2 linked regions of the Cohnella abietis genome follow. The protein of the gene in region 1 interacts with the protein of each later gene in a pairwise test. Links are inferred from orthologs where the notes say so. Each region holds a gene or a part of one and is shown on either strand. Other genes may lie near its edges.

Region 1 (8,259 bases):
TTAAGAGACGACGGGCTTTTTGTGTTTTCCCCGCAAGAATGGGCTGCGCATCCATTCTCAAGGACAAATCCTTTCCCCGTCGTTCTCTTAGATTGATCGGACATCCCTTACGGGATGAAATCTAAGGAGGTTAACCCCTATGACATCAACTACTCAAGCAAATATAATAACCAATTCCGCTAAACGACGCATAAAGATTTTCGATACGACACTTAGAGATGGCGAACAAGCCCCGGGAGCTTCCATGAAGCCTGAGCAGAAAATCGTCATCGCACGCCAGCTAGCGCGTCTGGGCGTAGATACTATTGAACCAGGCTTTGCTATTTCAAGTCCTGGGGAGTTTCAAGCGATACAGCAAATTTCACGCGAGCTGCAAAATGTAGAAATATGCGGATTTGCCCGTTGCGTTAAAGCAGACATTGATTCGGCTGTTGCCGCCACGCAGGATGCTGCACGCCGCCGTCTACATCTGTTCATATCGGCTTCTCAAATCCATTTGGATTTCCAGCTCCGCAAGACGCAGGACGAGGTCATCGAGATGCTTCGCGGGATGGTCGCTTATGGAAAGCAATTCGTAGATCAAATAGAATTTTCACCGATGGATGCTTCGCGCTCTAGCGAAGAGTTCCTGTTCAGGGTCGTTGAGGCGGCTATAGAAGAAGGGGCGACAATTATTAACATCCCGGATACGATGGGATATGCATTGCCAGAGGAATTCGGACCATTGTTCACACGGGTTCGCGAAGGTGTGCGCGGCGGAGATAAAGTGATCTATAGTACCCATTGTCATAATGATTTGGGCTTAGCGGTTGCTAACAGCTTAGCTGCTATCCGCCATGGTGTCACTCAGGTTGAGGTGAGTGTAAATGGGGTTGGCGAGCGTGCAGGGAATTGCTCCTTGGAGGAGCTGGTTATGGCTATTGAAACCCGCGGGGATTCGATGGGGGTAGAAACTGGAATTGTCACCGAGCATATATATGAAACCTCTCGGATGGTGAGCCGCACGATGCATTTTCCAATTGCATTTAACAAACCGATTGTTGGACGTAATGCCTTCCAGCATGAGTCAGGCATCCATCAGGATGGCTTGCTGAAAAACCGCAATACCTATGAAATCATGGATCCGGAAGCAATGGGTATTCCACGTAGCATGATTATTCTGGGCAAGCATTCAGGACGACATGCGATTAAGCATAAAATTTCCGAATTCGGAGTTAAATTAAACGATGCTGAAATGGAGGATTTCTATAACCGTTTCAAGGAGAAGGCTGATGAGCAGAAAATCATTACAGACGACGTTATGATGCAGCTGTTGGGAGAATCAACAGACACTATCGTGCAGCCGTACTCGTTGGTTGATCTGCAAGTGTTGGCAGGGTCGAGCCGTTCCCGTATCGCCTCCATCACCATATATAGCTCAGCCGATGGGAAAGAGCAAACCTACACGGGTGCTGGTGAAGGACCGCTTGAAGCAGTGATCCAATGCATTCGCGAGGCGATGCCTGTCGACGCTATATTCGAGGATTTGGAGATACATTCGTTGTCGACGGGCGAGGATGCCTTCGGAGAAGCCGTTGTAACTGTATCAAGCGGAGACCAAAGAAATATCGGAACTGCGATTCATCGGGATATTATTTTGGCGGCAGCCAGAGCTTACGTTTCAGCGGTTAATGGTGTAATACTCGCTCGTAAAATAAGCGAAGCCCATAAAGAAGCATCCGGGGAGTAGAGGTTAATCCTATGGAGCAAATACTGAAATACTATGACTCGTTCGATGAATGGGGGAGGCTCGATAGGGAACCAATTGAGTTCATGGTTAACCTCCATCATATCCAGAAAAACCTTCCCCCTAAGGGGCGGATTCTCGATATCGGCGCGGGACCTGGGAAGTATTCTATTGCTCTTTCTGAGCTTGGGTATGAGGTCAACCTTGCTGATCTTACGCCAAAACTCGTTGAGATGGCGAAGCTTAAGGCGAGGGAAGCTGGAGTACTAGAACGGTTTAATGGATTCCACGTTGTCGATGCCAGGGATATGAGCAGCTTCAAGGATGAGCAGTTCGATGCTTGCTTAATGCTCGGGCCAATGTATCATCTACAGACGGAAGAGGATCGTTCTAAAGCGATTCGTGAATTGCATCGGGTTACGAAGAAAGGTGGTCCAGTATTCGTCGCCTTCATGTCCAGATTAAAGCATCTCACAACTTCCATGATGTTTCCCGGGGCTTGGAAGCCGAACGATACTTCCCAAGGGCTAGCTGATTTTCTGGCATCGGGAATATTCAATCATAGCGATGAAGGAAGGTTCACGGGTGCTTATTATTTCGACATTGACGAAATCAACCCTCTCATGGAGGCTCATGGGCTCAAGAGCGTGAAGCTAATAAGCTCAGAGAGCGTTGCCGGATCGATGAATACAGAGCAATGGAACTATTGGAGACAGCGAGGCGAAGAAGAATTCGGGCAAGTGATGCAAATCGTCATGAAGGCGTCTGAAAGTCCCTACATTCTCGGGGCAGCGTCGCATCTATTGTATATAGGGGAAAAGCAATAAGAACGGGCTGTTCCGTAAGTGTGAAAATCACTTGCTGAGCAGCCTGTTTAAGATTTTGGGCGTAACGATTTATAAGTTGAAGCTAGTTTCGTTGTCCAACTTATCCAATTGTAGATCAATAAGTGATGTGGACAAAGTTATCCACACCCCCTGTGTGTAATGTGGATAAGAGCTAATAACCCTTGCTACATATAGGGTTGGAGGTTATTGAAAGTGGGATCAATTTTTCAGCCCTTTTGTGTGGAAAGTGTGGATAATGTGGATAAAACGGTGGAAAACTGTGCCATTACGCAATAGAGGACAAAAAAATGCTTGCGTACCAAGAGGTGGTTGGGGATAGAAGATCTTTCCCCACTGACTCTTCCTGCACGCAAGCTGTGTATAACTGTGTGAACAACTTATTTTCCAGTAATTCTACGATTCTTCCATTAAAGCTTCCCAAGTCTGAAAGGCTTCATCTAAAGCAGCACGTGTTTTATCCGCTTCGGCTTGTTTTTCTCTTAACTTCATATAATCCGTAACCATCTCTGGGGAAGCCATCTCAAGCTCAAGAGCAGAAAGCTCATTCTCTAGTCGAGAAATGTCTGCTTCGGCTTGCTCACGTTTACGTATTCTTGCTCTGTCCTCACGTTTCGCCTGCTTGTCCGCTTCGTAGTTACTGACAGCGGGTTGGGCAGCTTGTGAGCTAGAGTTATTTAATTCCGTTTCCCATTCTTTCATTTCTCGCTTTTTAACAACCATTTCGTCATAATTTCCTAGGAAATGCTCAGTCCCATCTGATGCTAATTCAACAATACGGTCAGCAATTCGGTTAAGGAAGTAGCGATCATGGGAAACGAAAATGAGAGTGCCGTCATATTCATCCAAGGCGCCCTCTAGTACCTCGCGGCTCATCAGATCCAGATGGTTCGTCGGCTCATCGAGCAGAAGAACATTCGCTTTGCGCAGCATCAGCTTCGATAAAGCGACTCTTGCCTTCTCTCCTCCGCTTAAGGAGCTAATCTTCTTGCGAACATCGTCACCGCTAAATAAGAAATTGCCAAGAACCGTACGAATTTCTGCTTCAGGATGCTGGGCAAATGCGCTCCAGACTTCCTCTAAAACTGTATTCGCTGGATTCAGCTCTCTTTGCTCTTGATCGTAGTAACCAAGCGAGACGCCAGCCCCCCATTCAATGACACCTGTGCGTAGCGGTAATTTATCGATAAGTGCTCGGAGCAAAGTCGTCTTGCCGACCCCGTTAGGTCCAAGCAAAGCGAGTCTCTCTCCTCTTTTTACCTCGAAGGACACATTACGAAACAAGGGAGCCATCTCTTCCTTAGGAGCAGCAGAACAATTAATGGCTCTAAGAACCTCTTTGCCGCTCCGGCGCTCCGTAGAAAAGGAAAAGCTCGCTTGCTTTAAAGTGCCGGGCTTCTCTAAGCGTTCAATTCTCTCCAGCGCATTGCGCCTGCTTTGGGCACGTCGAGTCGTCGAGGCACGGACAATATTTCGTTGTACGAAATCCTCCATACGGGATATTTCCTTGCGCTGCTGATCGTATAGCTTGATTTGTTGTGCATAAGCTGCTGCCTTTAAGTCCATGAATCGGCTGTAATTGCCAGTATATCGTGTGGCTGCATGACGCTCGATTTCGACTATGGCTGTAACGGTGGCATCGAGGAAATATCGGTCATGGGAGACGATAACCATAGCACCAGCATAAGATCTCAGATACTGCTCTAACCAAGTAAGGGTGTCAATATCCAGGTGATTGGTAGGCTCATCTAGCAATAGCAGCTCAGGTTGGACAAGTAGCAGTCTGGCAAGCGCAAGACGCGTCCGTTGCCCCCCGCTAAGCGAGGAAACCTCCGTATCAGGAGAAAAGTCTCCAAAGCCCATTCCGTGAAGAATGCTGCGGATGCGGTTTTTCATTTCGAACCCGCCATTTTCCCGGAATTTCTCGCTTACGTCAGCATACTGAGCTAGCAAAGCTTCGTATCGTTCTGGATTTTCTAGCTCTTGGGGATCTGCTACCCGGTTTTCCAACGCTAATAATGCTCGCTCTTGATCCAGTAGAGGACCGAACGCAGAATTCATTTCTTCCATTAGAGTACGATGTCCTTGAAGGCCGCCATTTTGAGCCAAATAACCGACCTTAAGCTCTCTCGGCTTGGATACGGAACCCGTATCAGCGGTTAGCTCACCGGCCAGGATACGTAAGAAGGTTGATTTGCCGGCTCCATTGACACCTACAAGACCAATGCGATCGCGCTCATTGATTTGCAGAGATACCCCATCTAGTACAGGGGTAACGCCGTAATGCTTTGTAATGCTGGATGCTTGTAATAGCAAGAGGAATCCCTCCGAAAATTTCGATTCATTCTTGCTACAAGTGTACCGTAAACATATAAGAAAAGTCCAAGTCGTTATTCTTTGGCGAAAATAGACATAAAATGATAAAATGAAAATAACTTTTCTACGGATTTTCAAAAGGTAGGCCAATCGCTCATGAATAATGCTCAGAGTAATTACGATAAGGTGGAGTGGCGACGCCGGATGACCGCCATAAGGGACGGGCTATCACCCGAGGATCGAGATAATTATTCTTTACGATTATGTCGTCTAATCGAGCTTGAATTATTGAGCCCACTTCGCCAAGAGCGTTCACGCTCTTTGAATATTTGCGTGTACGCGCCTTTTCGCTCGGAAGCATCTCCGCTCCCTTTGCTCTCAAGCTGCTGGGAAAGGGGAGACCATCTATTCGCGCCAAGAATTTTGCCAGACAGAGAAGGAATGGAGTTGCGTAAGGTCGAAGCACTGACTAACTGGATTCCGGGGAAGTGGGGGGTTCCGGAGCCCGACCCGCTACAAACCTTGCTGGCAGAACAATCACAAGCTCTCGATGTCGTACTCGTACCTGGTCTTGCTTTTACGAAAGAAGGATCTCGATTGGGTTACGGCGGGGGGTATTATGATCGCTTATATGCAGATAGACTAGGCTTTAGCAACCCAAAGACGTTGTGGATAGGCTTCGCTTTTGCTAACCAGGTCATAGCCGACCCATTGCCTATGGAGACGCATGATCTTCCTCTAGATGGATTGGCAACGAACGAGCAGGTTATTTGGTTTAATTAGGGGGGAAATAGCGGATAGCTTGAAAGTTGGTTGACTTATTACAATGTGCAAGGTCATTTACGTATAGTGGACAACTATGCTTAAACGGTCTAACATTTGATTAAAAGATACGATCACGATAAAGCTCGTATTCATGGGAGCGGGGGGATGGAGCATGCGTTGGAAGGTCGCTTTATTGACAGCTAGTGATAAAGGCTCGCGAGGGGAACGCGAAGATACGAGCGCTCAGGTTATACGTGAATTAATTGAGGAAGAGCTTCATGGGGACATCATTGATTATCGGATTGTGCCGGATGATCAAGATGAAATAAGAGCAGCACTAATAGAAATGGCCGATTATTATCAGGCAGACCTTATATTGACGACTGGTGGAACAGGTCTGGCATTCCGTGACGTTACACCTGAAGCGACATTAATGATCGCGGAAAGAATTGTTCCTGGAATTGCAGAGGCGATGCGGGCTACCGTTATTCAGCGCTCGCGTAAGGGAATGCTTTTTCGCGGGATTTGTGCGATACGCGGTCGTACCTTGATTCTGAACTTACCTGGAGATCCTAAGGGCGTTCATGAGCATTTGATGGCGGTAATGGACGTTCTACCAGAAGCATTGGATCAGGTAAAAGGATTGCGTGGGGAGCAGTAGATAACAGCTTCCTAGTTTCTTTCGTGGCAAGGAATAATGCTTATTAGTCCGCTATGTTAAGTGAACAGAATGCTACCTGGATTTAGACATATAATTGTCAATGATAATGACTATTTCCTGTAACAAGGGTATGATATGATACTGATACTGGGCGGAATGCCGGTAGTTGCCGACGATGAAACCTTATATTTCTATCGATGTTTTTTGCCGAGAAATTTGGCTGGATATACCGTAATAAAGGAACATATTATCGAAATGGTCTGCGACAGATTATGCCGTCGCTAGAACTGGGAAACGGAGGTTTATTTATGTCAGGAATTGGTGCTTCGGGTATGATTTTACTCGTAATCGTTGCTTTGCTGCTGTTCGGACCGAACAAGCTACCTGAATTGGGAAGAGCATTCGGACGCACGCTCCGTGAGTTCAAGAAGGGCGCTAATGAGCTGATGGATGATACTAAGGAACGTCCAGCAGCAAACCGCGTGGAAGTGTCATCGGAAGATACACAGCCGAAAGCTGAACGACGTCTGCCTGAATAAGGTATGAACATTACACAAAAAGGGGCTGTCCCTCATCGCAGATGAATCATTTGCGAAAGGGGCAGCCCTGTTGTTGCATGGAGGCGAATAAGGATGAAGGATAGTTCAAGTGCTCGGCAGGATGAAAACTGGATGCCGATAATGGAGCATTTAGGTGAGCTACGTAAAAGAATTATATACTGTTTAATTGTATTTGTACTTGGACTGGTCGGAGGCTTATTCGGTGCCCAGCCTGTCTTTGATTATTTAGTTGCTGCAGCCCCTACGGAAAATCTTAAGCTAAATGTGTTTTCTCCTTGGGATGCGATTGGCTTATATATGAAATTTGCCATTATCATTTCTTTTATTCTGGCCATTCCCCATACGATGTTCCAATTGTGGGCATTTGTGCGTCCCGCGCTCGGGAAACAAGAGCAGAGAGCGACGCTACGCTATGTTCCATGGGCCTTAGTCATGTTTCTAATCGGACTTGCGTTTTCCTATTTCGTCGTTTTTCCGATGGCCTATTTGTTTACAGAGAAAATTACCGAGACTATGGGACTAGAACAAACCTATGGAGTAGCGCAATACTTCGCCTTTTTGTTCAACATTCTCATTCCTATTTCCTTGCTGTTCGAGCTACCGCTTGTCATTCTGTTCTTAAGTCGGATAGGTATTGTGACCCCGGATCTTCTCAAAAGGATTCGTAAGGTTGCATGGTTTGTCCTAATCATAATTGGAGTAATGATTACTCCGCCCGATGTCGTTTCGGATTTATTAGTGGCAGTTCCACTGATTCTGCTTTATGAATTAAGCGTACTTTTGTCAAGAATAGCTTACGGCAAACGAATGAAAGCACGTGAGAAAAGAGAACTAGAGGATTCAGAATAAGAACTAGTCCTTTCCTACTGAACCCAAAAACAAAACCTTCCATAAAGAAGCAGAATGTGTCAAATTTCGTATTCCAAATGCCGAAATTATGGTACACTTGTCTCAGGTAAGGGCTTACATGTTCAGGGACAATTAGGGAGGGGCAAAGGCATGCGTGATATGACCTTAGGTCGCAAAATTACGATCGGTTATGTTGGGTTAATCGTGTTATTGGTTTTAGCATTTGTATTGTTATTAACAGGCATGGATCTAACGGATCATAAAGCCTTGTTCGTCGAAGTCATTATTATTTTCGTTGTTTTGGCGGGTGGGGCTGGCTTTGGGTTAATGTGGCTAACGCGTAATTTGACCGAGTCTATTGGTGGGGTAACGTCTGCGTTGCGAAATATCGCTTCCTCCGGCGGTGATTTAACAAGAAGAATACATATCCGTTCTACAGATGAGATGGGTGATCTCGCTAACGCGGCGAATCATATGCTTGACGGCCTGCAGAAGATGATGAAGGAGCTTCGCGATAGCACGGCTGAGCTAGCAGCT
Region 2 (7,258 bases), 3.8 Mb from region 1 along the record:
CAAGCTTTCGTGAAGCTAATGAATCGCCGTTGTGAGCTCGGGCTCCGTGAAGCGGAGTGGCAAAACGTCCTTTCATGTGCGGTGCAGAGAGATTGGTCGAACTATCCGGCAGGTACGCTCCATGAAGCTTGGAAAATTGTTCTGCGAAATCAGTTCCATGATATTCTACCTGGCTCATCCATCCAAGAAGTGTATGACGATTGCAGGGTGGAATACGCAGAAGCCGAGAACCTTATTCTTCAAGCTACAAATCAAGCGGAAGCCAATTTTCATTCTTCTAATGAAAGAAATGCTTTAGCTGTTTATAATGGGGCATCATGGACACGGAGTGATCTTGCTGCAGTACCATTAAGTGTGAACTCGCATTCCACAGGGACTTGGAAGGATGGACAAGGGCGCTTGCTTGAAGCGCAATGGACGGAGAGTGGTTGGCTGATTTATGCCGAGGCTATTCCTTCACTCGGATATTCGAAGATTCAATGGGAGGACACGCCTTCTGAGGCAGAAAGGTTGGTCCCATTTGCAAGCACTGAATCCGGAATTGTGACGCCATTCTATGAGTTGGAATGGAACGAGCAGGGGCAACTGATTCGAATATTTGACCGTTCTACAGAGCGCGAGGTTCTCCTCAAGGGAGCTCGGGGAAATGTTTTTCAAGTATTCGAGGACAAGCCATTGTATTCTGATGCTTGGGACATTGATATTTTCTATAAGGAGAAAATGCGGGAAATATCCGAATTGCGTAAAGTGAGTGTCATTGAGCTCGGAGCTTTAAGAGCGGTGGTTAGGTTTGAGTGGGGCTATATGGATTCCACGATTGAACAAGATTTAATCATATACGCGCACTCTCGCCGGATTGATTTTGCTACTCGTGTAGATTGGCAAGAGACGCAGCAATTACTCAAGTCTGCCTTTGCGGTCGACATTAAGTCGACGGAAGCGACTTATGACATTCAGTTCGGCAATGTTAAACGCCCGACGCATTGGAATACGAGTTGGGATTATGCACGCTTTGAAACGGTCGGACATCAATGGGCGGATCTATCGGAGCAGGGCTATGGCGTTAGCTTGCTTAATGATTGCAAATACGGCTACGACATTAAGGGGAATCTCATGAGGCTGTCGCTTCTGAAATCGGGGCTATATCCAGATAGCTCTGCGGACAAAGGAAAACATGAGTTCACCTATTCTCTCTATCCTCATGAGCACTCTTGGTATGAAGGTGCTACTGTCCAAGAAGCTTGGTGCCTCAATAATCCGATTAGTGTTCGGAAGGACAGTCCTATTCAGGTTGAAGCGTCTTTATTTCAATTATCTGCGGATAACCTTCTCATTGATGCCGTTAAGAAAGCGGAGGATAGCGAAGCTATCATTGTCCGTTATCATGAATTTGCAGGTGCCCGTGGTCATATAGAGCTCACGAGTGGATTGAAAATTGCAAGCTGGCAGGAATGCGATCTGTTAGAGCGTCCTATTGGGGAAATCACTCTCGGTGCTACCGTTCGGGCCATGGTCATGCCTTATGAAATAAAGACTTATCGAATTGAGCTTGAATAATTAACTTATAATTGATCCAAAACAAGAGTGGCTGTCCCGTAAGATAACTTATAGGGCAGCCTCTCGCTATGTCTATCGATTATAGTTTTTGCGGGGAAGTATCTCCTTCCGGTTGTTGGTTGAGATCGTGAAATCTGAATGGGTAAAAGATAACAAGGAGATTTCACGATCTCAAAGACAAACGCTTCGCTCCTACAGGAGATACTTCCCCTCTTTTCTTATCGATTACTGAAAGTACAAATACAAAGAAACCTCTCTTTAGTCAAAATGGAATTGGCGAGCAACCATTTAAGAGATGAGGTTTCTTTTTACATTCAATATACCTTGGACCAACTTTATCTGCCAATGGATTATGGTTGGCTTGCGCTTGAGCATAATCTGCTTAAGCAAGCAACAGTTGGATCAAAAACAAAAGGTGTTGGCGCAGGAGTAACCTCCTGAACCAACACCTTTCGTTTGAACGTCAAAGCAACTATTCTATTAGCCTTCGAGCAGCAATGTTTCCGGATCTTCGAGCATATCCTTGATTTTGACAAGGAATTGTACAGCCTCTGCACCATCAACAATTCTGTGATCATAGGACAATGCAATGTACATCATTGGGCGGTTCTCCATGCGTGTCGCGTCGATAGCGATCGGACGAAGCTGGATCTTGTGCATACCTAGAATTCCGACTTGAGGTGCATTCAAGATAGGCGTGGATAGCAAGGAGCCGAATACACCGCCATTAGTAATCGTGAATGTTCCGCCTTGAAGCTCGGACAATTCTAACGTGTTATTACGAGCTTTGCCAGCCAATTGACCGATAGTACGCTCAATTTCAGCAAATCCGAGACGGTCTGCCTCGCGCAAGACAGGAACAACTAATCCTTCTTTAGCGGAGACGGCAATACCGATATCGTAATATTTCTTAACGATGATGTCCTCACCGTTAATTTCTGCATTCAGATGAGGGAATGCCTTCAATGCGCCAACGACAGCTTTCGTGAAGAAGGACATAAAGCCTAATCCAACTTCATGCTTCTCTTTGAAGGAATCTTTACGACGTTTACGAATTTCGAGAATAGCTGACATATCAACTTCATTGAAAGTCGTGAGCATCGCAGCAGTTTGTTGCGCTTCAACTAGGCGTTTCGCAATCGTTAAGCGACGGCGAGACATACGCTTGCGCTCTTCCGGCTTGTTCGAGTTTGTAGTCGGTTTGTCCGCCGCAGCCGCTTTAGGTGCAGCTTGTTGCGCAGGCACGCTTGCAGCAGCACCTGCAGATGCAACATCGCTAGAATGAACACGTCCAATTGGGTCGCGCGTTGTAAGTGTGCTGAGATCGATTCCCTTCTCACGAGCAAGCTTTCTAGCAGCAGGAGTAGCAAGAGTAGAGCTGTTATCCACGCTGACGGCAGGAGCAGCAGCTTTTACAGGAGCTGGAGTGCTTTCCTGTGGAGCTGGAGCCGCAGCTACTGCTGCTGGAGCCGTAGGAGCTGCAACTGCTTGACCAGCCGCACCAATTTTACCAACAGATTCTCCGATTTTAACAGTATCCCCTTCATTCATGAGAATAGCTGCAATAACACCATCCTGATCGGCGCTAATTTCCAAGTTTACTTTGTCTGTTTCCAGCTCTAGCAAGAGGTCGCCTTGTTGAACGGAATCTCCTACTTTGACGATCCACTTGGAAATCGTTCCTTCCGTAATGGATTCACCCATTGCTGGTACTATTATGTCATGCATTGCTGTTACCTCCCGGTTTTAATAGCCGTTTTCTTTTTCTGAACTAATGCTTGATTAATAATAAATTGTTGCTCGAAAACATGGATCTGCTGGTATCCGCTCGCCGGGCTTGAGCGCTTCGGACGACCGTTGTAGCTAACTGTAACCGATTTTGATCCAATAAGATCGCGGATGCGTGGCTCTATATAGCTCCAAGCGCCCATATTTTTAGGCTCCTCTTGAACCCATACCACTTCGGTAAGGTTCGGGAAACGGTCAATAATTGCTTGAATTTCTTGACGTGGGAACGGATAGAGCTGTTCAACACGGACGATATGCAACCAATCCCGGTTAACATCGGCTGATTTATCGAGCTCTTCTGCCAGATCAACAGAAACTTTACCCGTACATAGGACGAGTCGTTCGATACGAGCAGGGTGCTCTCCAAGTCCGGATTGTTCCACAACCGTCTGGAATGTGCCTTCGCTAAGCAGAGACGCGGAGGACGCAACATAAGGATTACGAATCATACTCTTAGGCGCCATAACAATAAGCGGACGAGCAGCGTCTGTATTGATCTCAGCTGCTTGACGGCGGAGTAAGTGGAAATATTGCGCCGCACTCGATAAGTAAGCGACAGTCCAGTTTCCTTCACCTGATAATTGCAGGAAGCGTTCCATTCTAGCACTGGAATGCTCCGGTCCTTGACCTTCATAGCCGTGTGGAAGCAGCATAACCAAACCAGAGCGCTGTGTCCATTTTGATTGACCTGCAGATATGAATTGATCAATTAGAACCTGAGCGGCATTCACGAAGTCTCCGTATTGAGCTTCCCAAATAACCATTGTTTCCGGTGCATATACATTGTAGCCATATTCCAAGCCAAGAACACCAGCTTCTGATAGCGGGCTATTATGGATGGCGAAGGAAGCCTTTGCTTCTGGCAGGCTGTGAAGCGGGCAGAAGGTATCGCCAGTTACGGAATCATGGAGTACAAGGTTCCGATGAGCGAAGGTTGCACGCTCGACGTCTTGACCGCTTAATCTAAGTGGTCTTCCGTCTGCAAGGATGGAAGCAAACGCAAGCGTTTCAGCATGTCCCCAATCAACCTTCTCACCCTCATTCAATGCGTCCGACCGGCGCTCAAGAATGCGTTGAAGCTTCCCATAAACGCTGAAGGATTTTGGCCAGCTAAGCAGCCCTTTATTGATATCGCGAAGCTTATCGATTGAGACAGCAGTAACCGACTTAGAAGCTTCAAGATTGTAAGGCTTAGGCTGCGTTTGTTGAATAGGATTTTTGTGATCCTGTCCTTTGACCTCATCATAAGCCGTCTTCAGCTTATTCTGTACGTCGCGCTTAATCTGTTCTGCACCTTCGGCAGACAGGAAGCCTTCACGAACCAATTTGTCCGCATAAAGCTGACTAACAGTCTTATGAGACTTAACCTTCTTATAAATAAGAGGCTGAGTCGTTTCTGGATCATCAGTTTCATTATGACCATATCGACGATACCCAATAAGGTCGACTAAGAAATCCTTCTTGAATAGCGTACGATACTCACTAGCCATCCGAGCAGCAGCCAAGCAGGCTTCTGGATCGTCAGCATTAACGTGAACAATCGGGATTTCGAAGCCTTTAGCTAAGTCGCTGGCATAATGAGTTGAACGGGAATCATGGCTTTCCGTTGTAAAGCCGATTCGGTTGTTAGCGATAATATGAATGGTTCCACCGCTAGTGTAGCCCTTTAGATTGTTGAAGTTGAGCGTTTCGGCAACAATACCTTCTCCTGAGAAGGCTGCATCTCCGTGTATGATGATGGAAGCAGCTAGATCCAAATTCTGAACCGGATATCCTGGCTTGCTTCTATCTTCCTGTGCTGCACGTGCAAAGCCGCCAACGACAGGGTTTACATATTCAAGATGGCTTGGGTTATTAGCAAGTGTGATCCGAGTTTCAGCCGTTTCGCCAGAGTGGATGGAACGATTAGCACCTAAATGGTATTTAACGTCGCCAGTCCAACCGTAGTTAATGCTGAGAGAGCCTTCAGACGGTAGAATTTTTTTGTTAGCGGAGTTTTGGAACTCCGAGAAAATGTTGCCGTAAGGCTTGCCCAGAACGTGGGCGAGCACATTCAAGCGTCCGCGGTGAGCCATACCCATGACAATATGACGAGCGCCGTCATTTGTGAGCTCATGCACGATTTCATCTGTAAGTGGAATAAGCGCTTCTACACCTTCTGCGGAAAAACGCTTCTGACCTACAAATGTACGCTGCAGAAAATCCTCGAACTGTTCAGCCTCGAGTAATTTTCTAAGTAATGTTTCTTTTTCTGAGTTAAGGAGCTTTGTAGAAGGAATGACGACTTCTGCTCGGTCATTCAGCCATTTGCGTTCGTGCTCGTCGTGAACGTGTCCGAATTCGAAAGCAATCGATCCGGTATACACTTCGCGGAGCTTCTGAACGGCTTCCAAAGCAGTTTTCATCGGATAAGGTGCATCTTCCCATACGCATTCAGGAGGAAGCTTCAACAAATCGTCTTCTGTCAGTCCGTATGTGCTTGGCTCAATCATCTTCGAGCTAGCTTTAATGCTGAGATCAAGTGGATCAATATCGGCCGCAAGATGACCGAATGAACGTATATTCCAAGCTAATTGACCAGCTGCAATCGCTTTCTTAAGTAGAACTGTATCCACGGATGTCGACCCATTGCGAGCTGACGAAGGCTCCGTTGAAGCAGTTTGAGGTCTCGTTACCGGCGAATCGCCGCGGGGAGGAGCACCATACTGAGCAAATAGCTCTCGATATTGCGGACTAACAGCTTCCGCATTTTGTAAGTAAATGTCGTATTGTTCTTGGATGTAGCCTAGATTGGGCCCGAAAAATTGTTGCCACTGTCCTTGCATCAATTCATTATTATCTGACATTGTGCATCCCTCTGCATTCATGTTAGTCATACTCGGGCACAATTCCTATGAAGCCAGAAGCACCCTTCTTTATTCTAATGTATTTCTTTGTTCAAAAATAGTGATGATTTAGCATCGGAATGATCTATTTAATAGATCATTGTGGATAGTCCCCATATAAGATTAGATTGCTCTATTAAAGCCCAAATGACTCTTAAGGAATGAAATTGATTTTCCAAGTCAATAGCATAAAATTTTCGACTATTTCAGTTCATTTTCTCATTTCATTATTATGTTCTATTCTTTACGATTAAATAATGGATTAACATCCAATTATTATATATGATCTTCATATAGGTAGCATAGGAACGACAAGAGGGGGATTCCATGTACAAGCTGCTGATCGTGGATGATGAAGCATTAGTTAGGGAAGCGATCAAGGAACAGATGGATTGGGAGCAGCTAGGATTTATATGTATAGGGGATTGTGAGGATGGTGTGGAAGCTCTTGCATTTATTAAGCGTGAGAGACCTGATGTCGTCCTAACTGATATTGGAATGCCGTTCATGAATGGTATCGAGCTAACACGTGAGTTGGCGGAAAATGATCCGACTGTGAAGGTCATTATTCTAACGGGGTACGATGATTTCGAGTTTGCACAGCAGGCTTTGAAATTGCAAGCCACAGACTATATTTTGAAACCGATTACAGCGGCTGAGCTTGAGACGGTCATTCGTAGAGTGGGGTCAGAGCTAGATGCCGAAAGAAGGCAGAGCCAAGATCTTGAGCTGCTGAAGCGTCAACTGATGGAAAGTCTGCCGCAGCTGAAAGAGCGCTTTTTGGAGCGTCTTGTATCTGTACCGATGCCCCTTAAGCAACTGCAGGAGAGACTCAGTTATTTTCAAATTCAATGGAACGGCCCTTCATTAATCGAGCTAGCTATAGATGTGGACGAATTTGAGCTAAGCTTGCCATCGACTTTATTCGACCAGGACCTTATTCGATTTGCCGTATACAATATTGCGCAAGAAATTACAGCTAAATACTCAGGGACGGTTATATTCAGGGATCGGGAAAATCGTGTGCT

What was found.
Region 2: the proteins of abc-f (region 1) and KCTCHS21_RS23675 interact in binary tests that used the Escherichia coli proteins (3 or more experiments, as listed by UniProt). The link is inferred for Cohnella abietis from one-to-one orthologs.

Annotation. Positions count from the first base shown.
Region 1 is NZ_AP019400.1:1,511,294-1,519,552, forward strand. What follows is about bases 2,428-5,386. They hold abc-f (ribosomal protection-like ABC-F family protein), read right to left. Parts: upstream 4,888-5,386; coding sequence 2,968-4,887; downstream 2,428-2,967. Other genes in these bases: KCTCHS21_RS06100 (class I SAM-dependent methyltransferase), read left to right, coding at 2,428-2,553; KCTCHS21_RS06110 (5-formyltetrahydrofolate cyclo-ligase), read left to right, coding at 5,044-5,386. Also shown: KCTCHS21_RS31075 (hypothetical protein), read right to left, coding at 1-104; KCTCHS21_RS06095 (2-isopropylmalate synthase), read left to right, coding at 140-1,729; more of KCTCHS21_RS06100, read left to right, coding at 1,741-2,427; more of KCTCHS21_RS06110, read left to right, coding at 5,387-5,670; KCTCHS21_RS06115 (MogA/MoaB family molybdenum cofactor biosynthesis protein), read left to right, coding at 5,825-6,313; tatA (twin-arginine translocase TatA/TatE family subunit), read left to right, coding at 6,622-6,852; twin-arginine translocase subunit TatC, read left to right, coding at 6,946-7,722; KCTCHS21_RS06130 (methyl-accepting chemotaxis protein), read left to right, coding at 7,873-8,259. UniProt on the Escherichia coli protein: Genetic data indicate it may be involved in ribosome assembly or function.
Region 2 is NZ_AP019400.1:5,335,396-5,342,653, reverse strand. The notes cover bases 3,091-6,571. They hold KCTCHS21_RS23675 (2-oxoglutarate dehydrogenase E1 component), read right to left. Parts: upstream 6,192-6,571; coding sequence 3,291-6,191; downstream 3,091-3,290. Other genes in these bases: KCTCHS21_RS23670 (response regulator), read left to right, coding at 6,558-6,571; odhB (2-oxoglutarate dehydrogenase complex dihydrolipoyllysine-residue succinyltransferase), read right to left, coding at 3,091-3,285. Outside these bases: KCTCHS21_RS23685 (alpha-mannosidase), read left to right, coding at 1-1,557; KCTCHS21_RS31265 (hypothetical protein), read left to right, coding at 1,825-1,998; more of odhB, read right to left, coding at 2,038-3,090; more of KCTCHS21_RS23670, read left to right, coding at 6,572-7,258. UniProt on the Escherichia coli protein: E1 component of the 2-oxoglutarate dehydrogenase (OGDH) complex which catalyzes the decarboxylation of 2-oxoglutarate, the first step in the conversion of 2-oxoglutarate to succinyl-CoA and CO(2).